One region of the Streptomyces sp. NPDC003027 genome, then DNA from elsewhere that is predicted to be linked to it. Evidence: predicted binding sites of a transcription regulator. Region 1 holds the regulator's gene; the other holds the start of a gene.
What was found. The regulator HspR, encoded in region 1, represses chaperone genes until heat shock. The targets are predictions, from matches to a motif close to TTGAGNNNNNNNNNCTCAA.

Region 1 (7,310 bases):
CGTGGCGATCCTGCAGCCGGGGTACCGGATCGGCGAGCGGACCATCAGGCCCGCGCGCGTGGCGGTGGCCGAGCCCCAGCCCGGGGCGACGCCGGCCGCGAAGGAAGAGAAGACGGCCGACGAGGAGAGCGGTGGGCCCGAGGAAAGTGCGTGACCTGGTCCGACGGAGGACCGGGACGCGTGCCCCGCGGGCCGGCGCGATGATCGTCCGGGAGGAGGGACGCCGATGAGCACGAAGGACTTCGTCGAGAAGGACTACTACAAGGTCCTCGGCGTCCCCAAGGACGCCACGGACGCCGAGATCAAGAAGGCGTACCGCAAGCTCGCCCGCGAGAACCACCCGGACGCCAACAAGGGTGACACCAAGGCGGAGGAGCGCTTCAAGGAGATCTCCGAGGCGAACGACGTCCTCGGCGACCCCAAGAAGCGCAAGGAGTACGACGACGCCCGCGCGCTCTTCGGGAACGGCGGCTTCAGGGCCGGACCCGGCGGCGCGGGCGGCACGTTCAACTTCGACCTGGGTGACCTCTTCGGCGGCGCCCAGGGCCCCGGTGGGCCCGGCGCCGGTGGGTTCGGCGGCGGTCTCGGGGACGTCTTCGGCGGACTGTTCAACCGGGGCGCGGGCGGCGGTCCGGGCACGCGGACGCAGCCGCGCCGCGGCCAGGACATCGAGTCCGAGGTGACGCTCAGCTTCACCGAGGCCATCGAGGGCGCCACCGTTCCCCTGCGGATGTCCTCGCAGCAGCCCTGCAAGACGTGTTCGGGCACCGGCGACAAGAACGGCACGCCCCGCGTCTGCCCGACCTGTGTCGGCACCGGCCAGGTCTCGCGCGGCGGGAGCGGTTCCTTCTCGCTCACCGACCCGTGCGTGGACTGCAAGGGACGCGGCCTGATCGCCGAGAACCCCTGCGAGGTCTGCAAGGGCAGCGGCCGGGCCAAGTCCTCCCGCACCATGCAGGTCCGCATCCCCGCCGGTGTCTCCGACGGCCAGCGGATCCGGCTGCGCGGCAAGGGCACCCCGGGCGAGCGCGGCGGCCCGGCCGGCGACCTCTATGTCGTCGTCCACGTCGACGCCCACCCGGTCTTCGGCCGCAAGGACGACAACCTCACCGTCACCGTGCCCGTCAGCTTCGACGAGGCGGCGCTCGGCGGCGAGATCAAGGTGCCGACCCTGGGCGGCCCGGCGGTGACACTGAAGCTGCCCGCCGGTACGCCCAACGGCCGTACGATGCGCGCCCGTGGCAAGGGCGCGGTCCGCAAGGACGGCACGCGCGGCGATCTGCTGGTGACGGTGGAGGTCGCGGTGCCCAGGGAACTGGACGACAAGGCCCGCGAAGCCCTCGAGACGTACCGCGAGGCGACGGCGGGCGAGGACCCCAGGGCAGAGCTCTTCCAGGCCGCGAAGGGAGCTTGACGCGATGGACAGCCGACCGGGGCGCAGCCGCAACCCGTACGAACTGACCGACGAGACGCCGGTGTACGTCATCTCGGTGGCGGCACAGCTCTCGGGTCTGCATCCGCAGACCCTGCGCCAGTACGACCGTCTCGGCCTGGTCTCCCCGGACCGCACGGCCGGGCGTGGCCGGCGCTATTCGGCCCGTGACATCGAACTGCTGCGCACCGTCCAGCAGTTGTCGCAGGACGAGGGCATCAACCTGGCGGGCATCAAGCGCATCATCGAGCTGGAGAACCAGGTCGCGGCGCTGCAGGCCCGGGTCGCCGAGCTGTCGGCGGCGGTCGAGGGCGCGGCGGCGACGCTGCGTCAGCGCGAGGCCCAGGTGCACGCCTCGTACCGGCGCGACCTGGTGCCGTACACGGATGTGCAGCAGGCGAGCGCCCTGGTCGTCTGGCGCCCCAAGCGGCCCGGCGTCGAGTAGCGGGCTGCTCCCGTACGCGACGAGGCCCCCTCCGCTTCCTGCGGAGGGGGCCTCGCCGTCGCCCCGGACTACGGGATGAGCTCGCCGACGATGTCCCCGACCGTCTCCCACCAGGGTGAGGCGCCGGTCCCGAACGCGGCGGCCAGGGCCGTGCCGACGGCCCGGTCGCGGGGGGCCGCGCCGGGCTTCCAGTCGTCGACGACCCGACCGTCGCCGGAGCACCGCAGAGTGCCGATCTTCCGGCCGTCGCGGGTCAGCCGGCTCTCGTCGTACCCGCTGGGCACCAGGCGGTAGCGCGCCCCGTCGACCCGGACGTCGACCCGGTACGACCACCGCAGCAACCGGCCCCGCGCGGGCCGGATGCGGGCGGGGCGCCCGTCGACGGTGAGGGTGAGGGCGGTACGGTCGCGGGTCCCGATCGGGATGAGCCGGTTCACCGGGGTGCCGGGCGCGCGGACGAGCTCCACGGTCGGCAGGTGGGGACCGGTCACGCGCAGGGTTCCGGCGGGGCCGTCGAGGTCGATCTGGACGTACAAGGTCAGTTTTCCTGCTCCAGGATGCCGGACCTGGCGATGAGGTAGCCGAGTTGGGCGCGGCTGCCGCTGCCGAGGGCGGCGGCGAGCTTGGCGATGTGGGCGCGGCAGGTCCGGACGTTCATGCCGAGGCGGCGGGCGATGGCCTCGTCGACGTGGCCCGCGACGAGGAGTTTGGCGATGGAGCGCTGGACTCCGCTGATGTCGTCGGTCTTGATGTCGTAGGGGATCTCCTCCTTGATCGGCACGGCCAGCTGCCAGAACTGGTCGAAGACGCCGACGAGGTAGGCGACGAGACCGGGGTGGCGCAGCTCCAGGGCCACCTGGCGGTCGCTCCGGGCCGGGATGAAGGCGACCTCCCGGTCGACGATGATCAGCCGGTCGATGATCTCCTCGAGGGTGCGGACCTGGACCTCCGGTCCGACGTGTTCGAGGTAGGCGAGGGTGAGTTCGGTGTGGCGCGCGGTGTGCTGATAGAGCGTCCGCATCCGGATGCCGCGCCCGAGCAGCGGCGACACCCGCTTGAGCGCCTCGCTCAGGGCGTGGGCGGGGCGTCCGCCGCCGGGCTGGACGGTCAGCAGCTCCTGGCTGCAGTTGGCGACCACGCGGTCCAGGGTGGCGTTGATCCTGCCGATGCCTTCGAGCACCGTGATGGCGTGGGTGGCGGGCTGCTCCTGGGCGCTGATCGCCATGAATGGCTCGAACGCGTCGGAGAGCGCGACCGCGAGCCGCCGGCGCTCCAGGATGTCCCGCTCGATCGGCTGCAACAGCTGGGCCAGCGCCGAGGAGGGCGGCACCGGTCGAAGCCACTGGGCGTCGTCCGGATCCGGGTGGAGGAGCGAGAGATCGAGGAGGCAGGGCGTCTCCGCCGCCTCTGACCGGGGTATTCGTCCTGTGCGCAAGGCGCTCGCGTACAGGTCCGCGCCTGCCTTGCACAGTTCTGCATGCGAATGAGGGTGACCGGTTTCGTCCGGTTGTTTCTGCATTCGTACACCCCCAGGCTCCTGCATCTCAGGAACATGATGCATGGGTTTGGTGGTGGAAGAGGAGAGAGTAAGCCATCGTCTTAGTCGCGGGGGTCGCAAAGAGACGTTGCCTTCAAGTGAGGTTGCTCGGTGATGATGAAGAAGCTCATACGCGCAGTGGCCGGAGTCGCCTTCATCGCGGCTGCCACAGTGGGAGCGCTGGGGGCGGTCGAGGATCCCGGTTGGCACTCGGAGCGGGCGAACACGCGGGTCGCTCCTGCCGACCCCGGCTGGCACTCCGAGCCGGCGCTCGTGACCACTGCCCTGGGCGACCCGGGCTGGCATGTGGCGCCGGCCGCGGTGAACGACCCCGGCTGGTCCTCCGTGGGCGCATGAACGTTCCCGACGACTCTCGCTTCCGTCGCGAGATGGCGACGGCGTACCGCTCCGGGTGGCATTTCATCGACCTCGTCACGGCTGTGCCGCACAGTGGCGATTCGTTGATGGTCACCCTCTTCGGTGAGCCGATCATCATCACGCGAGGTGAGGACGAGGACATCCGCGCCTACCGGTGTCTGCGGCGGCCTCGTGGCGCCCCGCAGCCCGTCCGCTGTGCCATCCGGTACGGCATGATTTTCGTCAATCTCGATCAGCGCGACCATCAGCTGGTCGAGTCCGAAACCATCACCGCCACCCCCCGCAGTGCCTGAGCGGTTCCCCCGTCGTTGTAGATCGCTCAGGTACTACCCCCACACAGCGGCGCCATCGCGGACCTGAAACGCGATGGCGCCGCTGTGCTGTCCGCGCACTTCCCGTACGGCCCCACCGGCCCGGCCCGGACGCGACCGCTACGCGCGGCCCATCGCCCGGGTCAGCGCGATCTCGATGACCACCCGGTCCGGGTTCGGGGAGGGTGTGCGGCCGTAGCGGGCGGCGTAGCGCTCGACCGCGTCGGCGACGGCCTCCGCCTCCGTGCGGATCCGGGCCACGCCCTCCAGGGTCGCCCAGCGGCCCTTGTCCACCTGGCAGACCGCGACCCGCGCCCCCTGCGGGCCCGCCGCCAGGACGTTGGCGACCTTGTGGCTGTGCTTGTTGGTGATCACCCGCGCCAGCCCGTTCTCACCGCCCTCCGGGTCGTATGTCACGCCCACCGCCACCACGTGCGGGGTGCCGTCCGGGCGGGGTGTCGTCAGGGTGCACATGTGGTACTCGCGCCAGAAGCCGAGGTACGAGTCGCTGGGGTTCCTGGGGTCGGTCGCCATGTCGCGAACCCTACCCTTGAGCGGAATGGACTCAACTTTGTGTACGCTGGATGAGTCATACGCGAGCGACAGCGCCTGACAGGAGGAGACCGCACGTGGACGCCGAACTGACCAACAGGAGCCGTGACGCCCTCAACGCGGCCACCAGCCGTGCCGTGACCGACGGGCACCCCGATCTGACCCCCGCGCATCTGCTCCTCGCGCTGCTCGCGGGCCAGGAGAACGAGAACATCACCGACCTGCTCGCCGCCGTCGAGGCCGACCAGGCCGCGGTACGGTCCGGTGCGGAGCGGCTGCTCGCCGCCCAGCCCAGCGTGACCGGCTCCACGGTCGCGCCGCCGCAGCCCAACCGTGAGCTGCTCGCCGTCATCGCCGATGCCGCCGAGCGCGCCAAGGAGCTCGGGGACGACTACCTGTCCACCGAGCACCTGCTCATCGGGATCGCGGCGAAGGGCGGACAGGCGGGCGACGTCCTCGCCCAGCAGGGGGCGAGTGCGAAGAGCCTGCTCGACGCGTTCCGGAAGATCAGGGGAGGGCGCCGGGTGACCACACCCGACCCGGAGGGTCAGTACAAGGCACTGGAGAAGTTCGGTACGGACTTCACGGCGGCCGCGCGGGAGGGGAAGCTCGACCCCGTCATCGGGCGCGACCAGGAGATCCGGCGCGTGGTCCAGGTGCTCTCCCGCCGCACCAAGAACAACCCCGTCCTCATCGGTGAGCCCGGCGTCGGCAAGACCGCCGTCGTCGAGGGCCTCGCCCAGCGGATCGTGAAGGGCGACGTCCCCGAGTCCCTGAAGAACAAGCGCCTGGTCGCCCTCGACCTCGGCGCGATGGTCGCCGGCGCCAAGTACCGCGGCGAGTTCGAGGAGCGCCTGAAGACCGTCCTCTCCGAGATCAAGGAGAGCGACGGGCAGATCATCACCTTCATCGACGAGCTGCACACCGTCGTCGGCGCGGGCGCCGGCGGCGACTCCGCCATGGACGCGGGCAACATGCTCAAGCCGATGCTGGCCCGCGGGGAGCTGCGCATGGTCGGCGCGACGACCCTCGACGAGTACCGCGAGCGGATCGAGAAGGACCCCGCCCTGGAGCGCCGCTTCCAGCAGGTCCTGGTCGCCGAGCCGAGCGTCGAGGACACCATCGCGATCCTGCGCGGCCTCAAGGGCCGGTACGAGGCCCACCACAAGGTCCAGATCGCCGACTCCGCGCTCGTCGCGGCCGCCACGCTCTCCGACCGCTACATCACCTCCCGCTTCCTGCCCGACAAGGCCATCGACCTCGTCGACGAGGCCGCCTCCCGGCTCCGGATGGAGATCGACTCCTCGCCCGTCGAGATCGACGAGCTCCAGCGCGCCGTGGACCGGCTGCGCATGGAGGAGCTGGCACTGAAGAACGAGAGCGATCCCTCCTCCGTGCAGCGGCTGGAGAAGCTGCGCCGCGACCTCGCCGACAAGGAGGAGGAGCTGCGCGGTCTGACCGCCCGCTGGGAGAAGGAGAAGCAGGGCCTCAACCGCGTCGGTGAGCTGAAGGAGAAGCTCGACGAGCTGCGCGGCCAGGCCGAACGCGCCCAGCGCGACGGCGACTTCGACACCGCCTCCAAGCTGCTGTACGGCGAGATCCCGGCGCTCGAGCGGGAGCTGGAGGCGGCCAGCGAGGCCGAGCAGGAGGCCGCCCGGGACACCATGGTCAAGGACGAGGTCGGCCCGGACGACATCGCGGACGTCGTCGGCTCCTGGACCGGCATCCCGGCCGGCCGCCTCCTGGAGGGCGAGACGCGCAAGCTGCTGCGCATGGAGGAGGAGCTGGGGCGGCGGCTGATCGGCCAGTCCGAGGCCGTCCAGGCCGTCTCCGACGCCGTGCGCCGCACCCGGGCCGGCATCGCCGACCCCGACCGGCCCACCGGCTCCTTCCTCTTCCTCGGCCCGACCGGTGTCGGCAAGACGGAGCTGGCGAAGGCGCTCGCGGACTTCCTCTTCGACGACGAGCGGGCCATGGTCCGCATCGACATGTCGGAGTACGGCGAGAAGCACAGCGTGGCCCGGCTGGTCGGCGCGCCTCCCGGCTACGTCGGTTACGAGGAGGGCGGCCAGCTCACCGAGGCGGTGCGCCGCCGGCCGTACAGCGTGGTCCTGCTCGACGAGGTGGAGAAGGCGCACCCGGAGGTCTTCGACATCCTGCTCCAGGTCCTCGACGACGGCCGGCTCACCGACGGCCAGGGGCGGACGGTGGACTTCCGCAACACCATCCTGATCCTGACGTCCAACCTCGGCAGCCACTTCCTGATGGACCCGCTGACCTCGCAGGAGCAGAAGCGGCAGCAGGTCCTGGAGGTGGTGCGGGCCTCGTTCAAGCCGGAGTTCCTCAACCGGCTGGACGACCTGGTGGTCTTCTCGGCGCTCGACAAGGCCGAGCTGCGCCGGATCGCGGGGCTCCAGGTCGGCCGGCTCGCCAAGCGCCTGGCCGACCGCCGGCTCACGCTCGACGTCACCGAGGCGGCGCTGGACTGGCTGGCGGAGGAGGGCAACGACCCGGCCTACGGCGCCCGCCCGCTGCGCCGCCTGATCCAGACGGCGATCGGCGACCGGCTCGCGAAGGAGATCCTCGCGGGCGAGGTCCGGGACGGCGACACGGTCCGCGTGGACCGTGTCGAGGACGGCCTGATCGTGGGCGCGG
Region 2 (21,289 bases), on a different contig from region 1:
CTCCGAGCCTGCGACGCAGGGCTTCGGCGTCCACACCACCCTTGCGGGGGGCTGCCGGGCCGTCCGCCGGGCGGACTATCCGGGGTGTGCGCTTGGGCAGGCCCTTGTCGGTGACCCGCTGGGCCTCCGGGTGGTCGTCGGACGCCGGGAGGTCGTCGGGCGCCGGGAGGTCGTCCGGCTCAAGGCCGTCGTCCGTCTCCGGCTCCGGCTGCGAGTCCGCGTGGGGTTCGGCCTGGGCGTCCGCGTGCGCGTCCGCCTCGGCGTCCGCGTGCGGCGGTTCCTCCGCGGCGCGCTCGTGCGTGTCCGGCTCGGACGGCGGGTCGGGGAGACGGACGTGCAGGGTCGTCTCGGCCGGGTTCCCCGCCGCCTCCCGCTCGGGGTCCAGCGTCTCGGCGGGGGTCTCGTCCGCCGCCGCGATGGCCTGTTCCGCCGCCTCGACGAGCGGGTCGCGGGTGCGGGACGGCAGCGTGTTGGAGTTCGCCTCGGCGACCGAGCCGGGGAGGTTCAGGGCCGGGGCGGCGCCCCCGACGGGCACGGTCGGCGTGGCGGTGGCCGGCGGGGCCGTCGGAAGCAGCGGCAGCGGCAGCACGACGACGGCCGCGATGCCGCCCTGCTTCTGCTCCCGCAACTCCACCCGTACGCCGTGCCGTGCGGCGAGCAGGGCGGTGACCCGGATGCCGAGCCCCTCCCCCTCGACACCGGCCGGGTCGGCCTCGGCGAGGCGCGCGTTGAGCTCCGCGAGCCGGGACTCGGTCATGCCGATGCCCTCGTCCTGGACGGAGAGCATCACCTCGCCGGACTCCAGGAGCCAGCCGGAGAGCTGGACCTGGGCGTCGGGCGGTGAGAAGGCGGTCGCGTTCTCCAGGAGCTCGGCGAGCAGGTGGCTCAGGTCGTCCGCGGCGAACCCGGCGACCTGGGCGTGCGGCGGAAGCGATTGGATGGTGACCCGCTCGTACCGCTCGATCTCGCTGACGGCCGCGCGCACCACGTCGACGAGCGGGACCGGGCCCGGGTGGCCGTGGACGTGCTCGTGCCCGGCGAGGACCAGCAGGTTCTCGCTGTGCCGGCGCATGACGGTGGCCATGTGGTCGAGCTTGAAGAGGGTGGCGAGCCGCTCCGGGTCCTGCTCCCGCTCCTCCAGCTTCTCGATGACGCCGAGCTGGCGTTCCACCAGGCCCAGGCTGCGCAGGGAGAGGTTGACGAAGGTGTGGTGGACGCTGTTCCGGAGCCGTTCGAGCTCGGCGGTGAGCCGGGCGGTGTGGCCCTGGAGCTCGGCGCGCTGCGCGGCGAGTTCGGTGGCGAGGGCGTCGCGGGCCCCGGCCAGGTCGGCGCGCTCGCCGTCGAGCCGCTCGGTGCGGACGGCGAGGGCCGCCAGCTTGCCGTGGAGCGTGTTGAGGGACCGTACGACCTGGGCGAACTCGTCGTTGCGGCCGGTGAAGCGGACCGGCTCCTCGGTCTCGGGGGAGGCCGCGAGGCGGGCCGCTCCGATGCGCACCGCCGCCAGGGGGTGGGTCAGGCTGCGGGCGACATAGGTGGAGATGCCGATGGCGACGAGGAGGCAGCCGCCGAGGAAGGCGATGCGTACCTCCAGCGCGGTGACGTCGTCGTCGCGGAGCTGGGCGAACCGCTCCACCTGCTGGGTGGCCAGGGCGGACTCGACGCCCCGCATCTGCTCGATGCGAGCGGAGAGCGCGGCCTCCAGCTTGTCCGGGTCGGTCTTCCGCTCGGACTTGCTCAGCTGGGGCTGGTCGGTCAGACGGGTCAGATAGCGCTCGGCGCTCTTGACGTCCGGGCCGGTGACGGTGGCGGCGAGGGAGTCGCGGCCCTCGGCGGTGGCGGCCTGGTCGAAGTCGGCGAGGGCGCCGAGTTCGCGGACCCGGGCCTGCTGGGCGGCGGCGGCCAGGGCGTCCCGCGTGCGGGCCGCCTCCTCCGCGCCGTCGGCGTCGGCCGCGACGTACGTACCGGTGACGGGGTCGTAGTACGTGCCGGTGGACTCCGGCTCCGGGACGGCGAGAGCGGCCAGGAGCAGGCCGCGGCCGGCGGAGGCCTGCTCGACGGCGCGGCCGAGGGCGGCGGGGGCCCGGGTGGCCTCGGCGGCCCGGGCGGGGGTCTTCTCGGCGAGCTCCTCGGCGAGGGCGTGGAGCTTGGCGATGACGTCCGAGTACGCCTTGTGGGCCTCCAGGGCCGTGCCCTCGCCGGTGAGGGCGGTGCGGCGGAGGGAGGGCAGGCCGGCGAGGTCGCGGCGCAGCTCGGTGGGCGCGGCGGGGCGGATCTCGTCGATCTGGCGGTCGACGCGGCTGGAGCGGGCGTTGGTGATCTGCCGCCGGTCCTCGCTGTCGCCGGTCTGCTCGTCCCGGCCCGCGGCGATGTAGGCGACGACCTCGTCGCGCTCGTCGGCGAGGGAGTGGGCGAGGGTGACGGCCTGGCGGTCCAGTTCGGCGAGGGTGACCAGGCGCTGGGAGTCGGCCAGTTCGCCGGAGGCGGTGAGGATCACGGGGGCGCCGGCGGCGAGGACGGTGACGCCGACGAGGGCGACACCGGCCATCAGGCGGTTGCGGACCCGCCGGGAGCGGCGGGCGGGCGGCGCGGCGGCCGTGCTCGCGGTACCGGGGGCGACGGCCGCAGTGCCGGGGGTACCGGGGGCGCCCGGGGTGCGGTCGCCGGCGGGTGCTCCGGTCGGGCCGTCGGCGCCGCGGGCGCTTTCGCTGCCGGGGGCTCCGGGGGTGTCAGCGGTGCCGCGGCCCGTGGCGTCGCCCGTGGTCAACGGGTCACCGGGGCTCTGGCTCCGCGTGCCGTTGTTGCTCCGAGGCCGCTTCTTCTGCACCGGTGCTCGCATTCTCGACTCGTCCACCCATGAAGCAGAGGTGACGACCGGTCACATGAAAGAGCGCCCCCACCCCTGGTACGGCTTCCGACCATTCCAGCGCTTCTGGGAAGGGGACGCGCATCGGCCGCTCCGCCACCCGAACGAGTGAACAACACTCCTGAGTTGGCGAACAACTTCCCCGGGAGGCCGGTGCGGGCCTCTGGGCGGCGCCGGTTGGATCTTCCGCGTGGGCTTTGGCAAGATGCCCGCCCGCAGCTTCGCGGAGGACTCCGTTCCGCCTTCCGCCCCCACCTCGCAGGGCTTGGTACAGGCCATATCCGGCCGTTTGGAGGGGTTGTGAAGGAGTGATGCGGGCGGGGGCAGACTGGGGTTCATGCGCACCGAAGCGGCCACCCTCCCCGGCACCTCCGAACGCCCCAACGAGGACTGGGCAGCCGCAGCTCTGCCCGCCTCCGGCGCAGGCGGGACGGTGGTGGTGCTCGACGGGGTCACCCCGCCCCCCGGGGACGACGGATGTGTGCACGGCGTCCCCTGGTTCACCTCGCGCCTCGGCGGAGCTTTGACCGAACTGTCCAGTTCTCGGCGCGAGATGACGCTGCCCGAGATCCTGTCGCTGGCAATCGGGCGCACCGCGGACGCCCACCGCGAGAGCTGTGACCTTTCTCACGTACGCACTCCGCAGGCGACGGTCGCGATGGCCCGCTGGAACGAGGAGCGGGTGGAGCACCTGGTGCTGTCCGACGCCGTCCTGCTCCTGGAGGCGCCGGACGGGGCGGTACGGGCCGTGCTCGACGACCGGCTGGACCACGTCTCGCCGGAGACCCTGCGCTCGGTCGAGGCGACGGATCTGCTGCGCAACCAGGAGGGCGGCTTCTTCACGGCCGCGGCCGACCCGGCGGTGGCGGGGCACGCGGTGACCGGCACGACGGCCCGTTCGTCGGTACGGGCCCTGGCGGCGCTCACGGACGGCGCGGGGCGCTGGGTGGAGCTGTTCGGCGAGGGCGACTGGTCGGACTGCTTCCGGCTGCTTCGGAACGAGGGGGCGCACGGGCTGCTCCGCCGCGTACGGGCGCTGGAGGCGCGCGGCGATCGGGGCGCCCGGGGGCCGAAGGCGCGGGACGCGGCGGGCCGCTTGCGGCGCTGGAAGCGCCACGACGACGCGACGGCGGTGTACGCGGAGCTTTAGGCCGTGGCCGCGAAGACGGGGCCTGGCGCCTCAGCAGGCCTCGTCCCGGCGCCTCGACAAGACTCGTCCCGGCGGCTCAGCTCTCCGCGCGTGCGTTCAGCTGGTGCAGCAGCCGGGCCAGTTCGGCGACCTCGCCGCGGTCCCAGTCGGCGAGCTTGCGGACGTACCGCCCGCGTCGCGCGTCCCGTACGCGCCGGAAGCGGCCCTTGCCCTCCTCGGTGAGCCGCACGAGCGAGGCGCGCCCGTCGGCCGGGTCGGGGTCGCGGGCGACGAGGCCGAGGTCCTCCAGGGCGCGCAGCTGGCGGCTCATGGTCGCCTTGCCGACACCGAAGTAGCCGGCGAGGTCCGTGGCGCGCTGCGGCCCCGCGTCGTCGAGGCGGACGAAGAGTCCGTACGCGGCGGGCTCCAGTTCGGGGTGGACCTCGCGGGCCATCTCGCCGGACTGGGCGCGGGCGCGGCGCAGAAAGACCGCCAGTTCCCGTTCCAGGGCCAGGAATTCCTGGTCCACACCACTTCGCGTGGTCGGCGTGGTGGGGTCGCCTTCGCTTCCCGTACCGCTTCCGTGCACGTCAGCACCCCTCGCGCGCTTTCCGGCCGCTGAAACTTTCTTTCACCGCGGTCCATCGCCGCAGCTCCACCAGTATTTCGCAGGAGTAGACCAACGGCAGCACCCAGGCCCCCTTCCGCCGCACCGGTCTACGTGCGTAGCGTCTGCCCCGGCGTCTTCGCTGACATGTCCACACCAGGACATGCCGACCTCGCTCTCCCACCGAGCCTTTCGGAGGCACGCAATGCCCGTGCACAGATCCGGAAAGACCCTCGCCGGCGTCGCGCTCGCGGCCCTGGCCCTCCTCCTGCCCGTCACCCTCTCCGGCACGGCGACCGCCGCCGGCGACCGCGGCGCCCGGCAGGTGCCGGCCCGCGGTTCCGCCTGGATGGGCATGGGGGTGCCCGAGCACGACGGCCAGGGCGGAAAGCCCGGCGGCATCTCGATCCAGGCCACCCAGACCGAGGGAGTGGACGTCTCCAGCCACCAGGGCAACGTGGCCTGGTCGACCCTGTGGAACAGCGGGGTGAAGTGGGCCTACGTCAAGGCGACGGAAGGCACCTACTACAAGAACCCGTACTTCCCGCAGCAGTACAACGGCTCGTACAACGTGGGCATGATCCGCGGCGCGTACCACTTCGCCACGCCCGACACGGCGACGGGCGCGGCGCAGGCCGACTACTTCGTGAACAACGGCGGCGGCTGGTCCCGGGACGGCAAGACGCTGCCCGGTGCGCTGGACATGGAGTGGAACCCGTACGGCGCGACCTGCTACGGCAAGACGCAGTCCGGGATGGTCGCCTGGATCCGCGACTTCGTGAACCGGTACAAGTACCGGACGGGCCGTGACCCGGTGATCTACACGGCGACCAGCTGGTGGAAGCAGTGCACGGGCAACTACAGCGGCTTCGGTTCGACCAGCCCGCTGTGGATCGCCCGGTACGCTTCCACGGTGGGCGAACTCCCGGCCGGCTGGCCGTACTACACGATGTGGCAGTACACCTCGACCGGCCCGACGGTCGGCGACCACAACCACTTCAACGGCGACCTCTCCCGCGTCCAGGCCCTGGCCAACGGCTGAGCCTCCGCCCGTCCGACGGCCCCCCGGGTGCGCGGCACACCCGGGGGGCCGTAGGTCGTCCGGCCGTTACGCCGCCACCCCGACCGGGACCTCCGCCGGGGAGAGGGCGATCTCCAGCACCTGGCGGACGTCGGTGACCGGATGGACCTCCAGCTTGTCGAGGATCTCGGCCGGGACGTCGTCCAGGTCGGCCTCGTTGCGCTTGGGGATCACGACCGTCGTGATGCCCGCCCGGTGCGCGGCGAGGAGCTTCTGCTTGACGCCGCCGATCGGCAGGACCCGTCCCGTCAGCGACACCTCACCCGTCATCGCCACGTCCGTACGGACCAGGCGGCCCGAGAGCAGCGACGCCAGCGCGGTCGTCATCGTGACACCCGCGCTCGGCCCGTCCTTCGGGACCGCGCCCGCCGGGAAGTGGATGTGCACGCCGCGGTCCTTCAGACCGGTGACCGGCAGCTCCAGCTCCGCGCCGTGCGAGCGCAGGAAGGAGAGGGCGATCTGCGCCGACTCCTTCATCACGTCGCCCAGCTGGCCGGTCAGGGTCAGTCCCGCCGCACCCGTCTCCGGGTCGGCGAGCGACGCCTCCACGAAGAGGACGTCACCGCCCGCGCCCGTGACCGCGAGGCCGGTCGCGACGCCGGGGACGGCGGTGCGCCGCTCCGCCGGGTCCTGCGCCGACTCCGGCACGTGGTGCGGGCGCCCGATCAGGCCCCGCAGGTCGTCCGGGGTGATCGTGAACGGCAGCTCCCGGTCGCCCAGTTCGTGCTGTGCCGCGACCTTCCGCAGCACGCGCGCGATCGAACGCTCCAGGGTGCGGACGCCCGCCTCCCGGGTGTACTCCCCCGCCAGCTTCCGCAGCGACGCCTCCTCCAGGACGACCTCGCCGGGCTCCAGGCCCGCCCGCTCCAGCTGCCGCGGCAGCAGATGGTCACGGGCGATGACGATCTTCTCGTCCTCCGTGTACCCGTCGAGCCGCACCAGCTCCATCCGGTCGAGCAGCGCCTCCGGAATGGACTCCAGGACGTTCGCCGTCGCCAGGAAGACGACGTCGGACAGGTCGAGTTCCACCTCCAGGTAGTGGTCACGGAAGGTGTGGTTCTGCGCCGGGTCGAGGACTTCGAGCAGGGCCGCCGCCGGGTCGCCGCGGAAGTCGGAGCCGACCTTGTCGATCTCGTCGAGCAGGACCACCGGGTTCATGGACCCGGCCTCCTTGATCGCCCGTACGATCCGGCCGGGCAGGGCCCCCACGTACGTACGGCGGTGGCCGCGGATCTCCGCCTCGTCGCGTACGCCACCGAGCGCGACGCGGACGAACTTCCGTCCCATCGCGTGCGCGACGGACTCGCCGAGCGAGGTCTTGCCGACACCGGGCGGGCCGACCAGCGCGAGCACGGCGCCTCCGCGCCGGCCGCCGACCACGCCGAGGCCCCGCTCGGCCCGCCGCTTGCGCACGGCGAGGTACTCCGTGATCCGCTCCTTCACGTCCTCCAGGCCGGCGTGCTCGGCGTCGAGGACCCCCTTCGCGCCCTGGATGTCGTACCGGTCCTCGGTGCGTTCGTTCCACGGCAGTTCGAGGACGGTGTCGAGCCAGGTGCGGATCCAGGAGCCCTCCGGGGACTGGTCGCTGGACCGCTCCAGCTTCTCGACCTCCTTGAGGGCCGCCTCGCGGACCTTCTCCGGCAGGTCGGCGGCCTCCACGCGCGCGCGGTAGTCGTCGGACTCCTCGCCCTCCGCCTCGCCGTTGAGCTCCCGCAGCTCCTTGCGCACGGCCTCGAGCTGGCGCCGGAGCAGGAACTCGCGCTGCTGCTTGTCCACGCCCTCCTGGACGTCCTTGGCGATGGTCTCGGCGACCTCCTGCTCGGCCAGGTGGTCGCGCAGCTGCGCGGTGGCGAGCTTGAGGCGGGCGACCGGGTCGGCCGTCTCCAGGAGCTCGACCTTCTGCTCGACGGTGAGGAAGGGCGAGTAGCCGGAGTTGTCGGCGAGCGCGGAGACACCGTCGATCTGCTGGACCCGGTCCACGACCTGCCAGGCGCCGCGCTTCTTCAGCCAGCTGGTGGCCAGGGCCTTGTACTCCTTGACCAGCTCGGTCACGGCGCCGGGCAGCGGGTCGGGCACGGTCTCCTCGACGACGCTGCCCTCCACCCAGAGGGCGGCGCCGGGACCGGTCGTCCCCGCGCCGATCTTCACGCGGTCGCGGCCCCGGATGAGCGCGCCGGGGTCGCCGTCGGAGAGCCGTCCGACCTGCTCCACGGTGCCGAGGACGCCTGTCCCGGCGTACGTCCCGTCGACACGGGGGACGAGCAGCACCCTCGGCTTGCCGCCCCCGGGGCGCGCGGCGGCCTGGGCGGCTTCCACCGCAGCGCGTACGTCGTTGTCGGACAGGTCGAGCGGCACCACCATCCCCGGCAGCACGACCTCGTCGTCGAGCGGCAGCACGGGCAGGGTGAGCGTCGGGTACTCCGTCGACTCGGCGGTGTCAGCAGTCATGATCTCCCCTTCGGCAGTCAAGTTGAGCTATGCCGACTCAATGCTTGTGAGCCCATGAATGTTCCCCGCGGCGCGTTCGCTCTGAGCGATCGCCCGCTTCCGTTCCTGTGACGGGACGACCTCGACGGCGACCGTACGTCCCATGCCGGAGCGCCCGAGGCGGACCAGGCCCATCCCGCCCGCGCCGAGGCGGGCGATCGGACGGTACGGGCCGATGTGCGTGCGGTCCTGCCCGTCAGGTGTTCCAGGGTGGAGGGGTCAGCCCTTCAGGTGGGGGCTCAGATGCCGGCACAGCTTCATGAAGAGGTCGAGGTTGGGGACCTGGTACACCTTCGACATCTCCGGAGCCGTCGACCTCCTCTGGGAACCGTTGAACATCAGGGTCCCGGTGTGCAGGCCCAGTTCGGTGAGGTCCGCCCAGGCGACCGAGTACTTCTTGTCCGAGACGCCCTGCTGATCGACCGTGTAGGGGCCGAAGCCCACCCTCTCGCCCCGCTGGATGCGCGTGACCGTCCCGGCCAGCTGGGCACGGGTGACGCACTCCTGGATGTGGTCACCCCATACGTGCGGGTACAGGAACCCGGCGCCGTTCACCCACGAGGTGACACCGAGGGCCGTCTTCTCGGACTTGAGCAAGGGAGGTCTGCCGAAGCCTATGTTCAGGGCGCTCCCCGCCGGGTCGATCAGCGTCGAGCAGGCTTCCGCGGCGCCGCCGTTGATGGTCCTGCGGTACTGCAGGACGCGCACGGTCCCCCAGTCGTACGCGGCCGTATAGCCGTCCGGTGCCGTGACGATCAGACCGCCCTTGAAGAAGTAGAGCCTCCAGTCCCGCCACTTCCTCCACCCGAAGCCCTGTTTCGTCGCGAACGTGTCGATCCAGTCGTCCAGGCCGCTTCGGGCGGCCAGAGCAGCGATGGAGGCGGGCGGCCGCTCCTTGCGGATGTGCTCGATCTCGTCCTTTGCCATGTGGCGATCCCCCTAGATGGACGACGGAGATCCCACGGTAGAACAGAGGCCCAACTCGCGGGTGAGGGTTGCCCTGTTGCGGCGAGTCCGAGCCCCCGCGCATCGGCCGCGCGACCCGGCCGACCGGCGGCGCCGTAACGGGTTTGTCCCGAAGACGCGCGCTCCGGGAGGATGGCCGGACGACCCGACGAGCCCGAGATCGGAGCGAGTGAACATGCCGAGCCCCGTCACCCTCGACCGCCGCGAGGGACCGTACGGCGAAGTCGTGCTGCGCCGGCGCGGCGAGCACTTCGAGATCATCGCCAACGGCACCTTCCTGATGGACACCTCCGACGGACGCTCCGAACGGCTGCTGATCGACGCGGCGATGGACGCACTCGGCGGGCGCCACGGCGCCTCCGTCCTGATCGGCGGCCTGGGCGTCGGCTTCTCCCTCGCACACGCCGCGGCGGACCCGCGCTGGGCGCGGATCGCGGTCGTCGAGCGGGAACAGGCCATCATCGACTGGCACCGCGCCGGCCCGCTGGCCGCCCTCTCCGGCGAGGCGCTCGCCGATCCGCGCAGCGTGATCCTGCACACGGATCTCGTGGAGTACCTCCGCACTTCACCCGACAGCTACGACGCGCTCTGCCTGGACATCGACAACGGGCCCGACTGGACCGTCACCGACGGCAACGAAAACCTTTACCGCGCCGAGGGCTTGGCGGCCTGCGCCGAGCGTCTGAACCCCGGCGGAGTCCTCGCCGTGTGGTCCGCTCGGCCCTCCGCCGATTTCGAAGACTCCTTGCGGAATGCCGGATTCAGCGGGGTACGGACGGAAGAGATCCCCGTTGCCCGGGGCGTCCCTGACGTGGTGCACCTCGCCATCCGGCCTGCGTAGCCGGGACGCCGCCGCTGCCTCTACGCTGCTGAGCGACATCAGCTACGCAAGGCAGGGCAATGGAGCAGACACACACCACTCACCACGGTGCGGCGGCCACTCCGGGCGCGCAGCGGCGGGTGCTGGTCGTCGAGGACGACACGACGATCGTGGATGCGATCTCCGCGCGACTGCGGGCGGAGGGGTTCCTCGTCCAGACGGCGACCGACGGCCCGGCCGCGGTCGACGCGGCCGAGGCGTGGCAGCCGGATCTGATGGTGCTCGATGTGATGCTGCCGGGCTTCGACGGTCTGGAGGTCTGCCGCCGGGTCCAGGCGCAGCGCCCGGTCCCGGTCCTGATGCTCACCGCGCGGGACGACGAGACCGACATGCTGGTGGGGCTCGGCGTCGGCGCCGACGACTACATGACCAAACCGTTCTCCATGCGCGAGCTGGCCGCCCGGGTGCACGTCCTGCTGCGCCGGGTCGAGCGGGCCGCGATGGCGGCGGTGACGCCGCGCAGCGGGATCCTGCGGCTCGGCGAGCTGGAGGTCGACCACGCGCAGCGCCGGGTCCGGGTCCGGGGCGAGGACGTGCACCTGACCCCGACCGAGTTCGACCTGCTGGTCTGCCTGGCGAACACCCCGCGGGCGGTCCTCTCCCGTGAGCAGCTGCTCGCCGAGGTGTGGGACTGGGCGGACGCCTCCGGCACCAGGACGGTGGACAGCCACATCAAGGCGCTGCGCCGGAAGATCGGCGCGGAGCGGATCCGTACCGTCCACGGCGTCGGATACGCGCTGGAGACACCGGCGCCGTGAGCCGGCGACGGGAGGGTCGCACCGGGCGCCGGATATCGATCTCGATCAAGACCAAGCTGGGCACACTGGTCGTCGGCGCGGTCCTGCTGACCTCCTGTCTCGCGCTGGTGGCCATCCGGACCTCCACCGAGTTCCGCTACATCACGATCTTCGCGATGATCGCGACGCTGCTGATCACCCAGTTCGTGGCGCAGTCCCTGACGGCGCCGCTGGACGAGATGAACACGGTGGCCGGGTCGATCTCGCGGGGCGACTTCAGCCGGCGGGTGCGCGGTGCGGGCCGCCGCGACGAGCTGGGCGACCTCGCCTCCACGATCAACCGGATGGCGGACGACCTGGAGGCCGTCGACCGGCACCGCAAGGAGCTGGTCGCCAACGTCTCGCACGAGCTGCGCACCCCCATCGCCGCGCTGCGGGCCGTCCTCGAGAACGTCGTCGACGGCGTCTCCGAGGCCGATCCGGAGACGATGCGGACGGCGCTGAAGCAGACCGAGCGGCTCGGCCGCCTGGTGGAGACGCTGCTCGACCTGTCACGTCTCGACAACGGTGTCGTCGCGCTGCGGACACGCCGCTTCGAGGTGTGGCCGTATCTGTCGGGGGTGCTCCGGGAGGCCAATCTGGCCGCCTCGCAGCGCGGCCTCACCTCCAGCTCCGGGCTGCACAACCGTACGGACGTCCATCTGCACCTGGACGTGTCGCCGCCCGAGCTGACGGCGCACGCGGACGCGGAGCGGCTGCACCAGGTGATGGCCAACCTCATCGACAACGCGGTGAAGCACTCGCCCGCGCACGGCCGGGTGACCGTACGGGCCCGGCGCGGCCCGTGGCCGGACTCGCTGGCGCTGGAGGTCGAGGACGAGGGGCCGGGCATTCCGGAGGCGCTGCGGCACACGGTCTTCGAGCGGTTCAACCGCGGATCGGTGCCGGCCCAGTCGGGTCCGGGCAGCGACGGCGGTACGGGTCTCGGCCTGGCGATCGCCCGCTGGGCGGTGGATCTGCACGGCGGGGAGATCGGAGTGGCCGAATCATCACGCGGCTGCCGGATCCAGGTCACCCTTCCGGGCAGCTTTCCGGCACGGGATTGACGTAGGGTCGAACCGGAAGGACACGTTCTCCGTGTACGTGGTCAGGGATGCGAGCCCCCGGGGGTCGCAACCCCCGTCTCCCCTACCCGGGAGAGGGCAGAACCACGCTTGTTTCCCGCCATTCCCTGCCCCGAAACACCTCGTCAAGTGTGACTTGCGCGACGTTGGAGTGCCCGGCCTGCACCTCTCGGCCAGGGAGGCGTAGCCTTTATTTCCGCTGTCCATCACCTTGTGAAGCGGAAGAGGGCGGTTACCGCCGTGTCGTCTCAGTCCCCCAGTAACTCGAGCATCTCCACCGACCAAGACGGGCAGGGTCAGAACCCTGCGACCGCCTTCGGCGCCAATGAGTGGCTCGTCGACGAGATCTACCAGCAGTACCTCCAGGACCCGAATTCGGTCGATCGTGCCTGGTGGGACTTCTTCGCCGACTACAAGCCCGGCTCCTCGGACACTCCCGCCGCCGCGGGGGCGGCCGGAGCCACCCCGACCCCGCCGGCCACGCCGACGGTTCCGAGCGCGCCCGCCGCGCCGCAGGCGGGCCCCGCACAGGCCGCGCCTGCCGCACCGGCGGCCCCCGCTCAGGCCGCACCGGCTCCGGCGCCCGCCAAGCCGGCCGCCGCCGCTCCGGCCGCGCCCGCCCCGGCCAAGGCTCAGGCCCCCGCCCCGGCGGCCAAGGCCCCCGAGGCCCCGGCCGCCGCCGCGCCGGCCACCGAGGCCCCTGCCGGGCCCGAGCTGATCACCCTGCGCGGCCCCGCCGCCGCCGTCGCGAAGAACATGAACGCCTCGCTGGAGGTGCCGACGGCCACGTCCGTCCGCGCCGTCCCGGTGAAGCTGCTCTTCGACAACCGGATCGTGATCAACAACCACCTCAAGCGCGCCCGGGGCGGGAAGATCTCCTTCACGCACCTCATCGGGTACGCCATGGTGCAGGCGATCAAGGCCATGCCGTCGATGAACTACTCCTTCGCGGAGAAGGACGGCAAGCCGACCCTGGTCAAGCCGGAGCACGTGAACTTCGGCCTCGCGATCGACCTGGTCAAGCCGAACGGCGACCGCCAGCTCGTCGTCGCCGGCATCAAGAAGGCCGAGACCCTGAACTTCTTCGAGTTCTGGCAGGCCTACGAGGACATCGTCAAGCGCGCCCGCGTCGGCAAGCTGACGATGGAGGACTTCTCCGGCGTCACGGTCTCGCTGACCAACCCCGGCGGCCTCGGCACCGTCCACTCCGTGCCGCGTCTGATGCCCGGGCAGTCGGTCATCATGGGCGTCGGCTCGATGGACTACCCCGCCGAGTTCCAGGGCACCTCGCAGGACACCCTGAACAAGCTGGGCATCTCCAAGGTCATGACCCTGACCTCGACCTACGACCACCGGGTCATCCAGGGTGCCGCCTCGGGCGAGTTCCTGCGGATCGTCGCCAACCTCCTCCTCGGCGAGGACGGCTTCTACGACGACATCTTCAAGGCCCTGCGCATCCCCTACGAGCCGGTCCGCTGGCTCAAGGACATCGACGCCTCCCACGACGACGACGTCACCAAGGCCGCGCGCGTCTTCGAGCTGATCCACTCCTACCGGGTCCGCGGCCACGTCATGGCCGACACCGACCCGCTGGAGTACCGCCAGCGCAAGCACCCCGACCTGGACATCACCGAGCACGGCCTCACCCTGTGGGACCTGGAGCGCGAGTTCGCGGTCGGCGGCTTCGCCGGCAAGTCGATGATGAAGCTCCGCGACATCCTCGGCGTGCTGCGCGACTCGTACTGCCGCACCACCGGCGTCGAGTTCATGCACATCCAGGACCCGAAGCAGCGCAAGTGGATCCAGGACCGCGTCGAGCGCTCGCACTCCAAGCCGGAGCGCGAGGAGCAGCTGCGGATCCTGCGCCGTCTGAACGCCGCCGAGGCGTTCGAGACCTTCCTCCAGACCAAGTACGTCGGTCAGAAGCGGTTCTCCCTGGAGGGCGGCGAGTCCGTCATCCCGCTGCTCGACGCGGTCATCGACTCCGCCGCCGAGTCCCGCCTGGACGAGGTCGTCATCGGCATGGCCCACCGCGGCCGTCTGAACGTCCTGGCGAACATCGTCGGCAAGTCGTACGCGCAGATCTTCCGCGAGTTCGAGGGCAACCTCGACCCGAAGTCGATGCACGGCTCCGGCGACGTGAAGTACCACCTGGGCGCCGAGGGCACCTTCACCGGCCTGGACGGCGAGCAGATCAAGGTCTCGCTCACCGCCAACCCCTCGCACCTGGAGGCGGTCGACCCGGTCCTGGAGGGTGTCGTCCGCGCCAAGCAGGACGTCATCAACAAGGGCGGCACGGACTTCACCGTCCTGCCGGTCGCCCTCCACGGTGACGCGGCCTTCGCCGGCCAGGGTGTCGTCGCCGAGACGCTGAACATGTCGCAGCTGCGCGGCTACCGCACCGGCGGCACGGTCCACATCGTCATCAACAACCAGGTCGGCTTCACCGCCGCCCCGGAGTCGTCGCGCTCCTCGATGTACGCGACCGACGTGGCCCGCATGATCGAGGCGCCGATCTTCCATGTGAACGGCGACGACCCGGAGGCCGTGGTCCGCGTCGCGCGGCTCGCCTTCGAGTTCCGCCAGACGTTCAACAAGGACGTCGTGATCGACCTCATCTGCTACCGCCGCCGCGGTCACAACGAGGGCGACAACCCGCAGTTCACCAACCCGCAGATGTACAACCTGATCGACAAGAAGCGTTCGGTGCGCAAGCTGTACACCGAGTCGCTCATCGGTCGCGGCGACATCACGCTGGAAGAGGCGGAGCAGGCGCTCCAGGACTTCCAGGGCCAGCTGGAGAAGGTCTTCGCCGAGGTCCGCGAGGCCACCTCCGCCCCGGCCCCGGCGCACAGCCCGGAACCGCAGCCCGAGTTCCCGGTCGCCGTCACCACCGCGGTCTCCCAGGAGGTCGTGAAGCGGATCGCCGAGTCGCAGGTCAACATCCCGGACCGGATCAAGGTCCACCCGCGCCTGATGCCGCAGATGCAGCGCCGCGCGGCCTCCATCGACGACGGCACGATCGACTGGGGCTTCGGCGAGACCCTGGCCATCGGCTCGCTCCTGATGGAGGGCACCTCGGTCCGGCTGTCCGGGCAGGACTCCCGCCGGGGCACCTTCGGCCAGCGGCACGCGGTCCTGGTCGACCAGGAGACCGGCGAGGACTACACCCCGCTGCTCTACCTCGCCGAGGACCAGGCCCACTACAACGTCTACGACTCGCTGCTCAGCGAGTACGCGGCGATGGGCTTCGAGTACGGCTACTCCCTGGCCCGCCCGGACTCCCTGGTGATCTGGGAGGCCCAGTTCGGTGACTTCGTCAACGGCGCGCAGACCGTCGTCGACGAGTTCATCTCCTCGGCCGAGCAGAAGTGGGGCCAGACCTCCGGCGTCACGCTGCTGCTGCCGCACGGCTATGAGGGCCAGGGCCCGGACCACTCGTCCGCCCGCCCGGAGCGCTTCCTCCAGATGTGCGCGCAGGACAACATGACGGTCGCCATGCCGACGCTGCCGTCGAACTACTTCCACCTGCTGCGCTGGCAGGTCCACAACCCGCACCACAAGCCGCTGATCGTCTTCACCCCGAAGTCGATGCTGCGTCTGAAGGCGGCGGCGTCGAAGGTGGAGGAGTTCACCACCGGCGGCTTCCGCCCGGTGATCGGCGACGAGTCGGTCAAGGCGGCCGACGTCCGCAAGGTCGTCTTCTGCTCCGGCAAGGTCTACTACGACCTGGACGCCGAGCGTCAGAAGCGCGGTGTCACGGACACGGCGATCATCCGCCTGGAGCGCCTGTACCCGCTTCCGGGTGCCGAGCTCCAGGCCGAGATCGCCAAGTACCCGAACGCCGAGAAGTACCTGTGGGCGCAGGAGGAGCCGGCGAACCAGGGTGCCTGGCCGTTCATCGCGCTCAACCTGATCGACCACCTGGACCTGGCGGTCGGCGCCGACATCCCGCACGGCGAGCGCCTGCGCCGGATCTCGCGTCCGCACTCCTCGTCCCCGGCGGTCGGCTCGGCCAAGCGCCACCAGGCCGAGCAGCAGCAGCTGGTCAACGAGGTCTTCGAGGCCTGACCCGCTGTCCGTTCCCGTACGGCCGGAGGCCCGGCACCCCGCGAGGGGTGCCGGGCCTCCGGCGTGTCCGGTGAGATCAGACGTACGCCTCGAAGTCCCAGTAGGGCCGGTTCCGCTGGCGTGCGGAGAGGGTGTGGGGGTGCTGGGCGCCCAGGGTGCGGGTGAGGGTGAGCAGCGCGTCCTCCTCGACCTTCCCGGCCTCCTCCACCTCGCGCAGGCCGCGCAGGTCGGCGGCGAGGGCGATCTGGCAGGAGAGGGTCAGCGGATGGTCGTTGCCCAGGACGTGGCGGGCCCGCCGCAGGGTGTCGCGGCTGAGCTCGGTGGCGTCCGCGACCCGGCCGTTGAAGTTCCGGGCCGCCGCCGCGTTGAGCGCGCAGCCCAGGACCCAGGGGTGGTCGGGGCCCAGAGAGGCGGAGAGGCCGGCCAGGGACGCCTCCAGCATCGCCATGGCGTCGGCGCGCTCCCCGGCGGCCTGCATGACGAGGCCGGTGTTGGCGAGCATGCCGGTGGCGAAGGGGTGGGCCGGTCCGAGGAGGGAGCGGTAGCCGGCCTCGGCCTCGGCGATGAGGTCCCTGGCCTTGGCCAGGTCGCCGTGTTCGCGCAGATAGTTGCCGTAGTCGTTGACGAAGGAGAGCGTGACGTAGTGGCCGCGGCCGTGGACCTGTTCCAGCTGGTCGAGGACGCTGGACATCAGCGCGCCGATGTCCTGCTGGGAACCGCCTTCCCTGCGGCGGCACAGGGCCAGCTGGGCGCGGGCCTTGAGGGTCTGCGGGTGCAGCGGGCCGAGGACCTGGACGTGCATCCGGAGGGTGGACTCCTGTCGGGCCAGGGCGTCCCGGTAGTGGCCGAGGAGCCGGAGGTCCTGGGCGCAGGCGATGCTGGAGTTCAGGGTGTTGGCGTGCCGGGGGCGCAGGATGGTCTCGCGCCGGGCGAGGGTCTCGACGTCGAGTTCGTACGCCTCCTGGTAGCGGCCGAGCAGGCGCAGTCCGACGCCGAGGTTGTAGCGGGCGACGAGGGTGACGAACTCGGTGTCGCCGAGGAGCCGCTGGGCTTCGTTGAGGACGTCCCGCTGGAGCGCCTCGGCCTCCGCGTACTGGCCGAGGTGGCGCAGGTCGCTGGCGATGGCTCCGTTGCAGAGCATGATGCCGAGCTCGTTGGGCGGTGAGGCGCGGCGCAGCCGCTCCTGGAGGGCGTGGTCGAGCTGGTACGCCTCGCGGAACCGGCCGCTGGAGCGCAGGACGTTGCCCTCCTGGGTGGTGAGGTCGAGGAGGGGCTGGGAGAGGGGGTCCATGAACCCGGTCCAGCTGGTGCGGATCTTCTCGGCGAGCCGGACGCCCGCCGTGAACTCGCCGCTGCGGTAGCAGTAGCGCAGGCAGTTGAGGACGGCGTTCTGGATGCGCGGGTTGCGGCTGGTGAGGGCGCCGGACGGCTCCAGGTGCGGCAGCAGTTCGGCGTACCGGGGCCAGTGCCGGCTGTCCATCGGGTTGCCGGGGTCCGCCTCGGCCAGCAGGGTGCGGACGGCCTTGCGGTGGGCGGCGCGGTGGGGTCCGTCGGTGAGCCGGGAGACGATGTCGTGGACGAGCCGGTGCATGTGCACGGACTCCTGGTGCGGTCCCATCTCCGTGCTGCTGGCGGGGCCGCGGGTCTCGCGGGTGAGGACGGAGTAGTTGACGAGCGTGTCCAGGGCACGGGTCCAGGCGGGCAGGTCGTTCGCCATCCAGCGCAGGTCCTCGGGGAGGTCGGCCTGGGGGTAGGCGCGGACGACGCCGAGGGGGATCCGGCCGGGGGCGAAGGAGGCGCACAGGCTGAGGATCTCGACGGCCTGCGGCTGGGCGCGTCGGAGCCGGTTGATCAGTATCGACCAGGAGGTGAGGGAGGCGTTGGGGAAGCCGTCGCCCTGTGCGGGTTCGTCGACGGTGGAGAGCCGTCCTTCCCGGACCATGCGCAGGTACTCGGGGACCTCCATGCCGGACTCGCCGAGCCAGGCGGCGGCCTGGACGAGCGGCAGGGGGACGTCGCCGAACTCGGCGGCGACCTCGTCGGCCTCCGGCCCGGTGATGTGCGGGGCGCGGCGCATGAGGTAGGCGGTGGACTCGGCCCGGTCGAAGCTGGGTACCTCGACGATGTCGGTGTGCTCGCCCCAGCCGCGGTTGCGTGAGGTGATCAGGACGTGTCCGGGGCCGTGGGGCAGCATGACGCCGGCGCCGTCGGTGTCGTCCCAGCCGTCGAAGACGACCAGCCACCGGGACTGCGGGTCGCCCCTGCGCAGCGCCTCGCGTACGGCGCGGATGCGTTCGCCGGGTTCGTTGCCCGCGGCGAGCCCCAGTTCGGCGGCGAGTTCGCCGAAGCGGTCGCGCTGGACGTTGCGGTCGTCGGAGTTGACCCACCAGACGACGTCGTAGTCGGGGCTGAAGCGGTGGGCGTACTCGGCGGCGATCTGGGTCTTGCCGATGCCGGACATGCCGAGCAGGGTGCAGGCCGCGTTGCCGCGTTCGGCGTCCATGAGGCGCTGCTGGAGCTCGGTGAGCAGGTCGTCGCGGCCGGTGAAGCGGGGGTTGCGGCGCGGGACCTCGCCCCAGATCTCGGGGGGCGTGTCGGGGTAGCGGGCGAGCGTTCCGGGCAGGACGCGGCGGTTCGCGGAGCGGCGTGGTTCGACGGCGAGCCGGGAGAGCAGACGGGCCTCGGCCTCGTCCTCCCCCACGCCCCACAGGCTGACGGGTTCGAGGACGGCGGTGGCGGGGAGCAGCGGCCGGTTGGTGAGGTTGACGGCGGCGAACCGGTCGGCGTGGGCGGCGACGAAGCCGCGCAGGACGTCGTTCCATTCGCCGGCCGGTCGGGGGCCGAGTTCGAAGAACCAGTCGTTGAGGACCAGGAGGACCTGGCCGCGGGCGAGCAGCAGATCGCCGAGGGAGTCCTCGAGGGGCACCTCGCGTGGGGGGTCCCAGCGTTGCAGGGTGACCCTGAGGCCGTGGCCTTCGAGGCGCTGTGCGATCCAGGTGGCCCAGGGGCGGTGATAGCCCGGGAAGACCACCAGGACATGCTCCGGCGCCCCGGCGCCGCCCGACCGCCCTTGTTCCGCCATCAACGTCTCCCTCTTCCGTTCACGCGCCACGTGCTGTCATCGTTCGTCGACACAGTGTTACCCACGGGCCTTGCGGCCGGTGTCGAGGCTCGCATGGTGCCTGTTCATTTCACGGACGAACTCCCGCCCGGTGATGGTCAGTTCATCGGATTCAAGCAGGATCGCGAGCGCCCCGCCCACCTGATCGTGGAAGCGCTCGAACTGCTGCCCGGCCCCCGTCCGCCACGCGGTCGGCAGCCCGTCGGTCGCGGCGGCCCGGCGCCAGAGGTCGGTGAGGGCGAGATGGGCGTAGGCCCCCTGGAGCACTCCGGCGATGGGCCGTGGATCGGAGCGCCAGCCGACCTGGTGGCGGGCCGGCCGCCCAGGGCGGTGCAGGGGTACGACTTCGTGCAGCGCGGCCAGTTTGCTGTGGTGGATCTCGTGGACGAGGGTTTCGGCCATCGTCCGCGCGCTCGACGGCAGGGAGGCGAGGACGGCTCCGGGCGCCGCGCGGAGGGTGGCGCTCATGGGTGCCTGCCGGGGGCCGCCGGCGGTCAGCGGGACGACCGTCCGCACCACCCGTGCCACCTCCGCCGCGCGGGCCGGGTCGACCTGCCGCAGCAGGTGGCGGGCGGCGCGCCAGCGCCCGGACCAGGCGCCCGCGTCCGTGCGGGCGTGCTCGGTCGCGGCACGGGGCGGGGCGCCGACCCCGTCCGGTGGCACCCGGTAGGGGTCCAGGTCGTCGAGGACGGCGGTGGCGCCGGGCAAGGTGCGCAGCGGGGTCCAGCCGGGGCCGAGCCCGGTCAGCGTGCCGGAGCGGGGGTCGGCGAGGAGGAGGACGGCGTGGCCGGTACGGGACCCTTCGGGGCCCAGCCGTACGACCCTGGCGGCGGTCCGCAGCCGTATCCGCTCCTCCTCCACCCGGAGCCGTCCGACGCCGGTCAGGGAGAAGACGCCACCGGGCGCCGAGACGGTGAGGTCGAGCGGGCAGCCGGCCCGCAGGGCGGCGGTGACGGCGATGGACTCCAGCCGGTCGAGCCTGCGGTCGAGGGCGGGCCCCTCGGGTGCGGCGAGCGCGGCGGCGAGCCACGCTCCGGTGGTCGGATAGTCGAGGACCGCGCGGACCACGCGCGGGTGGGTGCGCTCAGCCTGTTCGAGGAGGGTCCAGGCGGCCTCGAAGCGCCGGACCACGGCGCCGTCCACGCTCTCGCGCCGGCGCTGGACGCGTATCAGCAGGGCCTTGAGGAGCAGCAGCCGACGTGAGCGGAGTCCGGCGTCGAGCCTGGCCATCGCGGACGTCGCCGGGCCGGTCCTGGCCAGCTCGGCGAGGTCGGCCGCGGACAGCGGGGCGGCCGTCATCGTCCGCCCCCGGGACCGGCCACCGGCCGTGGGCGGCATCTGACCGGAAAAAGGCGGTGGGCGCGGTGGACGTCAGGGGTTGCCCTCGCTGACCCAGGACTCGCCCAGCTCCAGCGACCGGCCGAGCACCCGGTCGACCGCGGCCACGAGGTCGGGATGGTCCATGACGCGCAGGGTCCGCAGGTCGACAGCGGTGAGATCGGGCAGGGGCGGAGCCTGACCGGCGTCCCGGTCGACACCGGTCGCCCACTCCGTGTGCTCCAACACCCTCGGCTCCTCCTCACCGACGCCTGTCCCCCACGGTCGTAGCGGCGGACCGGTTCTTCCCGACGCCAGGAAGTCAGAAACCCGTTCGACTCAACTGCGCCCATTCACGCCCCCCGTATCCAGCCGTCTCCGCGCTCGCCTCTCAGGCCGTCTCGCTCCAGGCCCACCAGGGCGGTGCGATCCGGCGGCGGTCGCCCTCGGAGAGCCGCGCCGTGGCCCGCTCCCGTCCGGTGCCCGTCGCGGCCAGCGACTCCCTGGTCCGTTCGACGTCGTTCCGGTCCACCTCCACCCCGGCGGCCACCAGTCGCGACCACTGCTCGGCCGCGGCGCGCAGCACCGTACGGGCCCGTCCGTTCCGCCCCATCAGCCGCAGGACGGCGCCTTGGGCGTGCAAGGCGCGGGCGCCGGTGACGGTGCCCGGGGTGTCGCCGTGGGCGGCCCTGGCGTCCTCCCAGGAGCGTTCGTACGCCGTGAGCGCGTCGGCGAGCACGCCGTCCCGGGCGGTCTCGCTCAACTCCAGTCTCACCCGGCCCAGTTGCAGCCACACCTCGGAGCGCGTGCCGGCGTCCCGGGTGGTCCGGGCGGCCTGTTCGAGGAGGTGGCGGCTCTCGAACAGGTCGGGCAGGAAGCCGGCTCGGTGGAAGCGCAGGGCGAGCA

Region 2: the regulator HspR is predicted to act here: its motif matches at 8,151-8,169, upstream of lon (endopeptidase La).

Annotation. Positions count from the first base shown of each region.
Region 1 is NZ_JBSFTU010000008.1:605-7,914, forward strand. It holds gene grpE (nucleotide exchange factor GrpE) at 1-154, shown strand, start outside; gene dnaJ (molecular chaperone DnaJ) at 227-1,414, shown strand; gene ACWDX6_RS08475 (heat shock protein transcriptional repressor HspR) at 1,419-1,877, shown strand; gene ACWDX6_RS08480 (hypothetical protein) at 1,946-2,413, opposite strand; gene ACWDX6_RS08485 (helix-turn-helix transcriptional regulator) at 2,416-3,396, opposite strand; gene ACWDX6_RS08490 (hypothetical protein) at 3,529-3,771, shown strand; gene ACWDX6_RS08495 ((2Fe-2S)-binding protein) at 3,768-4,085, shown strand; gene ACWDX6_RS08500 (pyridoxamine 5'-phosphate oxidase family protein) at 4,224-4,637, opposite strand; gene clpB (ATP-dependent chaperone ClpB) at 4,733-7,310, shown strand, end outside.
Region 2 is NZ_JBSFTU010000048.1:12,141-33,429, reverse strand. It holds gene ACWDX6_RS26455 (nitrate- and nitrite sensing domain-containing protein) at 1-2,824, opposite strand, end outside; gene ACWDX6_RS26450 (hypothetical protein) at 3,201-4,013, shown strand; gene ACWDX6_RS26445 (MarR family winged helix-turn-helix transcriptional regulator) at 4,090-4,581, opposite strand; gene ACWDX6_RS26440 (lysozyme) at 4,805-5,641, shown strand; gene lon (endopeptidase La) at 5,708-8,128, opposite strand; gene ACWDX6_RS26430 (DUF6585 family protein) at 8,387-9,094, opposite strand; gene ACWDX6_RS26425 (spermidine synthase) at 9,309-9,974, shown strand; gene ACWDX6_RS26420 (response regulator transcription factor) at 10,034-10,771, shown strand; gene ACWDX6_RS26415 (HAMP domain-containing sensor histidine kinase) at 10,768-11,856, shown strand; gene ACWDX6_RS26410 (multifunctional oxoglutarate decarboxylase/oxoglutarate dehydrogenase thiamine pyrophosphate-binding subunit/dihydrolipoyllysine-residue succinyltransferase subunit) at 12,115-15,945, shown strand; gene fxsT (FxSxx-COOH system tetratricopeptide repeat protein) at 16,022-19,027, opposite strand; gene ACWDX6_RS26400 (aKG-HExxH-type peptide beta-hydroxylase) at 19,085-20,365, opposite strand; gene ACWDX6_RS26395 (hypothetical protein) at 20,438-20,632, opposite strand; gene ACWDX6_RS26390 (SAV_2336 N-terminal domain-related protein) at 20,775-21,289, opposite strand, start outside.